Regions from separate parts of the Shewanella goraebulensis genome, predicted to be linked through region 1. Evidence: riboswitches for the same ligand, from Rfam matches in the RefSeq annotation. Region 1 holds a riboswitch; the other holds the start of a gene.
The links. Region 1 has a riboswitch for thiamine pyrophosphate ahead of QPX86_RS11825 (TonB-dependent receptor). Riboswitches for the same ligand answer to the same signal wherever they lie in the genome.
Positions count from the first base shown of each region.

Region 2: another riboswitch for thiamine pyrophosphate. It lies ahead of thiC (phosphomethylpyrimidine synthase ThiC); the one in region 1 lies ahead of QPX86_RS11825 (TonB-dependent receptor).

Region 1 covers NZ_CP126972.1:2,807,234-2,811,674, forward strand. The annotation lists gene QPX86_RS11825 (TonB-dependent receptor) at 1-1,898, opposite strand, end outside; TPP riboswitch at 2,013-2,124, opposite strand; gene QPX86_RS11830 (YcfL family protein) at 2,272-2,661, opposite strand; gene QPX86_RS11835 (PaaI family thioesterase) at 2,798-3,808, opposite strand; gene hinT (purine nucleoside phosphoramidase) at 3,819-4,175, opposite strand; gene QPX86_RS11845 (M61 family metallopeptidase) at 4,401-4,441, shown strand, end outside.
Region 2 covers NZ_CP126972.1:2,657,016-2,661,456, forward strand. The annotation lists gene thiE (thiamine phosphate synthase) at 1-295, opposite strand, end outside; gene thiC (phosphomethylpyrimidine synthase ThiC) at 298-2,346, opposite strand; TPP riboswitch at 2,587-2,685, opposite strand; gene QPX86_RS11200 (hypothetical protein) at 2,900-4,195, opposite strand.

The DNA of each region.
Region 1 (4,441 bases):
CTGACATAACTCATACCAGCACTGTAAGTGAAATTAGGCGCATGAGCCTGGTCGCGCCCCGTTAAATCTATAACGTTGCCGTATTTATCATTGTATTGATAATCACCGTATTCTGTTTCTAACCAACCTACACTGCCGTAAAATTCAATATTATCAGTGGCATAGTATTTAAAGTCAGCTTCTGCGCCATAGTTTTTGGCACTACCAGCGTTTTCAGTGTATAAAATGAAGCGTTGCTGATCGTCAGGATCTTGTTGTGATGCCGATACTTGTTGGTTTTGACGGTCCATATAAAATAACGCCATATTGGTCGCCACTGCGCCATCTAGCCATGATGATTTAAGGCCTAGTTCATAGTTGTATAGAATTTCTGTATCAAATTCTTTTTTGTCGGCAAGTTCAGGTGGTAAGGTCATATTAAAGCCACCCGCTTTGTAACCACGAGCGATTCTAAAGTAAGCGTTATGATCTTGATTTAAGCTTTTAGAAATCGCTAAATGCCCGCCCCACATATTTTCTGTAGGATCGAACTCGTCACCATTACTGTCCGAATACTCACTTACACGACGTTCTAAACGTACCCCTGCAGAAAATACGTAACCATCACCAAATTGAGTATCGGTTTGAGCAAAAATGGCATAGTTGGTGGCTTCATATTCTGATTGCAAGACTTCATCAGGCCAGCCATTGTATTCAGAGTATAAATCGTTATCTTCTTTTAGGTTCATGCCATATAAACCCAATAACCAGTCCGTAGAATCGTTAAAAATTCGGCCTGCTTCGTTCGAGCTAATACGGAACTCTTGTGAAATGGTTTTGCGGTCGCCTTGCTTATCCCATGTGTAATCGTAAACACATGGCTCTGTGCCAATCTCTACCCAGTTATCATCATAAGCAGTACATTCTTTTGAAGCCCAGTACTCAGGGTTAGCCCAATCACCATCATAATTATGGTGATGGTCAGTTTGCGCAAATGAGGTCAACGAAGTCAGTTCAAATTTTTCAAACTGAGTAAAAATCGCTTTTAGGCCAACGCCAGTGGTTTTTTGACTATCAACTCCAGGCTTGTCCGTAATGGTTTCAAAACCATTATTATCTAATGTCCAAGCATCATAGCCGTTATCAAAATTGGCGTGTAATAAGGTTAAATCAAGCTGCACGTCATCGGTTGCATACCAGCGCAGTTTTGCTCTAGCGGTAAACTCGTCACGGGCGTTTGTGTCTTCACGCTCCAGATAGGTATTATCACGGTAACCATTTTGAGAATGCTGCTCTAACGATACGCGGTACAACAATTTACCAGAGTCAGATAAGGGACCTGAGCTGAAACCAGAGAAGGTTTGTAAATCATCGTCCCCCATTGATACTTGTGCACCATGTTCAAATACATCCGTTGGGTCATTACTTTTCAAATAAATTAAACCCGCTAAAGCATTAGCACCGTATTGAGTCCCTTGCGGCCCACGCAGCACTTCTACTTGTTGCATATCGTACATGCTTGAAACCATGCCGATACCTGATAAATCAATATCATCAACGATAAAGCCAACTGATGAGTTAGGTGCGCCTTGATATTCTTCTTGCTCACCCACACCACGAATTTGGAAATATTTTGGACGTGAACTACCACCTGACCAGTTAAAGTTGGCTATTGAATTCAACACATCTTCAAAATGCTGCGCCCCTTCGTCTTGTAATTGCTGACTGTCGATTACCGTCACACTAGAAGGCGCTTTTTCAAGCTCGATATTACTGAAATCAGCATTAACAACAATGACTTCCATCTTTTCTGCATTTGGCGCTGCGCGCTCAATATCTTCAGTTTGTGCAACAGCAGAAGTCGATAAAGCGGCGAGAATGGCAATCGCAACAGGCGATTTAGGTTTAAATAAAGACATAGGACCTCAAATAATAATTTTGAGATCCGGCAAGCATAGTGAATGAGTGATGTGCATCTGTGACAAAATGGTCGAGTTCGCTTTACTGCCTCAGCGCTAGTTCAAAAATGATGTCTTAAAAAATGCAGCCTATTCCTACGCCGGTATTAGCCGGATCAGGTTCTAAGGGTTTGTCATAAAACATCTCAGTTAACTCTTTTTCGAGCTAACACCCCTTGGCGAGGCGGATTATAAACGATTAGACATAAGTACGACACTGTTACTGAGAACTTTTCATTAACTATTTAAGTACAAATTTGCATCACCCCAAAAACCATGAAATTTAGGTATAAAAAAACACCCAAATAAGGGTGCTTTTTAAAAATGTTGACGCTTAATTGGAAAAGGCTTTGCGCACATAAACATCAAATCGTGTGGCTGAGGCATTCGGTGCGACTGCGGTTACTTGCATTTGTTGTTTGCCATGAAGTTTCAGAGACTTCCAGCTTGTAGCTTCATCTTCAATGGTAAATCCTCCAGCATCATACCAAGTAAATTTATATTGCAGACGTAAATCGGTGCCAACCTTACTTAGAATTAACGCCGAACCTTGTAATAAATCACCTTGAGTACGCACGTTAACTTGTTCGACAGTAACTTCTTGACCAAATGAGTAATTATCAACCCGAGTTTCGCCATTGGAACCTGCTGATACACCTGCGGTGTGATTCGCACAAGCTGACATCATTAATACTAATGTTACGACAACTATTGAAAATTTCATCATGCATCCTCTTGATAACTTAACCCAATTGGGTTGAAACTGACTGTTAATAAATGACTTATATTAGGTAGCTTATAATAAGCGGCTAATACTAAGCGGCTTACATTATTTACTATTCTACAGAATAGACAAAAGCCTATTGGTCTAATAAAAAGTGCGCTCTAGCGGTGGCAATTAATTGCTTTCTATTTGTTTGCCAACAATTGATTGTAACATGAGCGACTCTGCGACCTTGACGGGTGATTTTGCACTCAGCGAAGGTATCTTGGTGTAAACCAGCCCTTAAATAATCAATTGAAAAGTCAATAATTTTAGGCACTTTCTTCGCTTGCATAAACACCATTAGTTGCACAATTGCCGACATTTCCATAAAGCCTGCAATCACACCACCATGAATAGCGGGTAAAATCGGGTTGCCAATATTGTCGTCTTTTTGCGGTAATTTAAACACCATTTCATCACCGAAACGATTAACACTCATGCCGATAAACTGTGTATACGGCACTTTAGCTAATAAATAACTATAATCGTTCAAGTCGATGGCACGTTTAACAATATCATGAACATTTAAATCATCCGCCGCAAAAGCATCCGCAATTGGCGTAACTGACTCTCGAGTCTCAACATTACTTTTGCTTGACTCTACAGTATTTTTTGACTCGCCCATTAATGCTTGACGGAATTCTTCACCTACCATTTCAGGACTAATACGCATAAATGAACCCACGGCGTGAGCAATAGGGTCATCAACACTGTCTTGATAAGCAATCGCCCTAGTGAATGCTACATTGGCAGATAAACGATAACACTCCGCAATGGCATATAGCGGCTTATCGGGTTCAGCTGGCTTCATATAGTCGACACGCAAATCCAGTGTTGGTGATATCTCTAAAGACTCATATTTAGCTAAAATCGCACTCACAACCGAAGTCCCAGATGCAGTGTCGATTAGCGTAGTCACTACCCCGCCATGGATAACACCAGTATCTGGGTCGCCAATAATATCCTGGCTATATGGCAGTTCAAGTAACACATGATGTTCACTGGCTTCAAGCACACTGATATTCAATCTGCGGCACTGCGCTAATTGATTAACAAAGCGGGTTGCCACTTCTGTTAGCGGAAAAAAATCACTGTTTATTTTCATTTCGCTCAATTTATCCTGCGTGATTTAGCATAGAACCCAATGGTTTTCCGCCTACCAAATGCATGTGAATATGATAAACCTCTTGGCCACCATGTTTATTACAATTCATAATTAAACGATAACCATCTTCAGCGATACCAGCCTCATCAGCTAATTTAGCTGCAACTGACATCATGCGACCTAACGCAAGTTCATCTGAAGCTTTAATATCATTAGCAGTCGGAATAAGATGATTCGGAATAATTAAAATGTGAGTCGGTGCTTGAGGTGAAATATCACGAAACGCAGTGACTAGCTCGTCTTGGAATAAAATATCCGCAGGAATTTCGCGGCGAATAATTTTACTAAAAATGGTTTCTTCGGCCATGGGTAATCATCCTTATCGTTTATGTAGGGTGAAGCCTGTTACGGGATCTACAAACTAGGTTATCTTATAGTATCAACTACCGCCTTTGTCACTCCAGTAAATACTCCTTTTAGATTTAGAAGATTTGTACATCAGCATTTGCACATTGTGAGTGATTTTGGCAGCATTAAGATTCTTCTAGCTCGCATTTCTTTTTAGCAACACCCACTTACTTGGAATTTGTTCATGCATTATCACATCATTGCTATCGATCCTAAAGCGCATTT
Region 2 (4,441 bases), 150 kb from region 1:
TAGCAATAACATTCAGCTGTTGTTGATTGGCAATCAGTCCAATTTTTATTGCTGCAGGTGTTAAATCAGCTTCAAGCACATTTAACTGAGCGATTAACATGGCATCTGATACTGGTTCAACCAAGTTCACTTCCACAGAGTTTTGGGCAGTCAGTGTAGTAATAACACTGCAGCCAAAACAGCCTAAGTCGTTCATCGTTGCTAAATCTGTTTGAATACCTGCGCCGCCACCACTGTCTGAACCCGCAATGGTCCAGACAATAGGTTTCTTAATATTTTGCATCAGTTGAGACATACTTAGCCCTCAACGTCTTCAAGTTCAGGGGTCTTGTTTGCCGTTGTAGCATCTTGTGCAGTTTTAGCGCTCTTCTGATTATCAGTAACAGAATGATATATTGCTGAACCTGTCGCTTTGAACTCGGCTGATTTTTGCGCCATTGCCGCATTTACATCAAGCTCGATACTACTCTCTTTCGTTGCTTGGAACTCATTTGCGTCAACAATCGAAATTGTCTGCTCAACACCTGTCGAAAATGCCTGCTTTTCTTGTTTAGCGGCATACTCACGAACTTCCTGTGTAATTTTCATTGAACAAAATTTAGGGCCACACATTGAGCAAAAATGGGCTACTTTGGCAGATTCTTGCGGCAATGATTCATCATGATATGCACGGGCGGTATCGGGGTCTAAACCAAGGTTATATTGATCTTCCCAGCGGAATTCAAAACGAGCTTTTGACAATGCGTTATCACGTATTTGTGCAGCTGGATGGCCTTTTGCGACATCTGCGGCATGGGCTGCAATTTTATAGGCAATTAACCCCTGTTTAACATCTTCTTTGTTTGGTAAGCCAAGATGTTCTTTAGGGGTGACATAGCACAGCATTGCGACACCATACCAGGCCATTTGGGCTGCACCTATGCCAGAGGTAAAGTGATCATAACCAGGTGCGATATCCGTTGTTTGTGGCCCTAAGGTATAAAAAGGTGCTTCATCGCAGTGGGCTAACTGCTTTTCCATATTGACTTTAATGAGTTGCATTGGCACATGACCAGGTCCTTCGATAATGGTTTGCACATCGTATTCCCATGCCACTTTTACCAACTCACCTAAGGTCTCAAGTTCTGCAAATTGTGCTTCGTCATTGGCATCTGCAATGCTACCTGGACGCATTCCGTCACCAAGCGACAAAGATACATCATAAGCCGCGCAGATTTCACAGATCTCTTTAAAATTTTCATACAAAAAACTTTCTTTGTGGTGACTCAAACACCACTTAGCCATTATGGAACCGCCACGAGAAACAATACCCGTTAAGCGTTTTGCCGTCATTGGGACATAACGCAGTAACACCCCAGCATGAATAGTGAAATAATCAACGCCTTGTTCAGCCTGCTCAATCAAGGTATCGCGAAACACTTCCCAATTAAGGTCTTCAGCAACACCATTCACTTTTTCTAACGCTTGATAAATTGGCACAGTACCAATTGGTACTGGTGAATTCCTGATTATCCATTCACGAGTTTCATGGATATAACGACCTGTAGAGAGATCCATTACCGTATCGGCGCCCCACCGCGTTGACCACACCAGCTTTTCAACTTCTTCTTCTATCGATGAAGTCACGGCTGAGTTACCGATATTGGCATTCACTTTAACTAAAAAGTTACGTCCAATAATCATAGGTTCAGCTTCTGGATGATTGATGTTGAGCGGAATAATCGCACGGCCGCGAGCCACTTCGTCACGGACAAACTCTGCGGTAATTGGCTGCCCGATCACTGCGCCAAATGCTTCTCCAGTAGCTTTTTGAGTTAGTATTTCATCTGTTACTTGCTCTCTTGCCATATTTTCACGTATGGCAATATATTCCATTTCAGGCGTGATGATCCCCTGGCGAGCATAGTGCATTTGGGTTACACACTTCCCTGTTTTAGCGCGTCTTGGCGGTACTAATGCTTCAAATCGTAAATGATCTAAACCATCATCAGCTAAACGTTGCTGGGTAAAGTCTGAGCTCACTCCTGCAAGTTGCTCTGTATCTTCACGTTCATCAATCCAACTTTCGCGGAATTTGTTTAAGCCTAAGCGGACGTTAATTTCAGCATCGGGATCAGAATATGCCCCAGCGCAATCGTAAACCTTAATGGGTGGATTACCCTGGGTAACAGGAGCGTCATCAGTGCCACCTAAAATAGTGTTTGTTTGATGAATTTGGCGCATACCCACGAATAAATCTTCGCGGGAACCGGTAAGATAAATTTTTTCAGAATTTGGATGTTGTAGTGGCTTTAATGTATCAATAAAAGCTTGGGCTTGTTCACGGGTTTGGCGACGATTTGACATTAGCAACCTCAAAATTAATTAAAAAGAGTTGCTTGCCTGGAGAGGTTTGTTGATGACGAGCGAGTTATAAATAACCCTGTAATTTGCTTTAATAAAGTTTCAAATAAACCTCTCGTAAGAAGCCTATATAACTTTACGCAATGTAAAACTCTAGCTGCTGACGGCATAAATTTAATGTTCGTCAAAACACACCAAATAATTTTACACTTTCAAAAAATCTGAAAACAGAAAGAAGAAATAGCAAATTAACTGCTTGTTTCCTTCGCAGGTTTTAACCTGATCAGGTTCAACGGATCCCGAATAAACGGTCTCAGCCATAAGGCACTCCGACAAGATGTCGTGCAGTATACTCAGCATACGAATTAAATTACAAGTGAATTACATTCAATTTCAACAATACAGCAATGATATTAATTCATCCCCCAAACCTTTGATAAAATTGAAATTGATTTAAATATGAAACAATAAAAAGACTAATCAATGAATTTATACCTAAGTAAAACACCATAAAAATAAACTCATTTATAAAGCACCAACAAGTGGCGTACAAAAATTACGGTAGTTGTACTTTCGATAACCTATTTTGAATTGCTCTATTTAGCGCCTTTTTCATTCGCGCACTATCACAGGGTTCAGCAAACCCTAAACCTTCTGCATGAGGGTTAATTTGTGTCGGCAGTGGCACAATCCGATAGCAAGTATCACCATGTTTCATTATACGATTAGGGTCTAAGCGATGGTCGAGAGTTGTGGCTTGTCGCTTGTCTTCTATTTCTATGATTTCAATATTAAACATTTCAGGCGTCAGCTCACTCAAACTGGCTCCATCACCAGAGGTGGCTCTGCGCGCTTGTTGAGAAACCAACGTTTGTAACGCTTGCTGGTTTAAGTTTTGCAAAACATTACTTGTCGCTGAATTCAAAACATTAAATTGTGAGTCACTTAATTCATTTTTATTGAACAGGTGCGAATGGACAGCCTCATCCTTCGGCTCCTGCAGATACATGCTGTCGACACTGCTCCAATTAAATTCAGTATCTAGTTTACTGGGAGCAGTATTTATCGTTTTATCATTTATAGGTTCGACATTTGATAGTTCGTCTACAGTGACTTTTTCGATTATAACTTCTTCAATAGGAGCTGCAGGTAATGGTGCTTGCTCAATAACTTGTTCTAATGCTACTGGCTTCACTTCAGTATCTAGCGGTATATTTTCTAGTGCCTTTATTGCCGCTATTGTAGTGGCAGAGTCGGAATTGACTTCAGCTGACGGCTCTGATGTTTCTGCAGGAGTCTTTTGTGGAGTCTGCTCTGGGGTGATTTTATGTTTAGTTGCTTGAGAAATTGCCGCTAACTGTTCTGCAGAAATGAAATAAGCATTTATTTCATTATTCTCTAATTGTGATTGTATTGAACTGTCTATTTTGTCTTCTTGTCTAGCTTTAGCTATTTCGACAAACACATCAACGGTTTGCTCAGCCAATAACAATAGTAATAAGAAACCAGCGACATGAATGATGGTCACAAATATCACGCTTGGTGACAGTATCTGTTTTAATCTTGTGGCTAAATAGTGGTTTTCAGCAAGTGCAGTTGTCTCCCTAGCAGAATCAATTGACTCGGCACGCAAACTTGGAATGGATAGAGTAATATCTGCACAGTTAAGGTTTTTGAGGTTTGAAAATGCTAGTTCTGATTGTTCAAAATCGATATCTTTAGCTTGTGTCTGTCTTTCAGCTGAAATAAATGGCGTTACATTGCCTGCATCAATATTCTCAAGAAACAGATCGTGTTCCAACAATTTATTATTTGTTGCTGTTTTTAAATCTGCTTCATGCTTATCGATCATTTAGCGCATCCTATCGCTCGAAAACATACTCATTTCAATAAATTGTAATTGATTGGTTTTTTAACCACCTAGAATCTAATCATCATGGTTTGAATAACATCTGATTCACAATTACAGAAATAGTTCACTTTGGCATCTATTTTACTTACACCTCAACGTTTAACAGCTAACATTATGAATGTATTAGCAAAACAAATTAAGCTTACACGTGTACGCTAAAATCATAGTATTTTATTATTTAAGCTG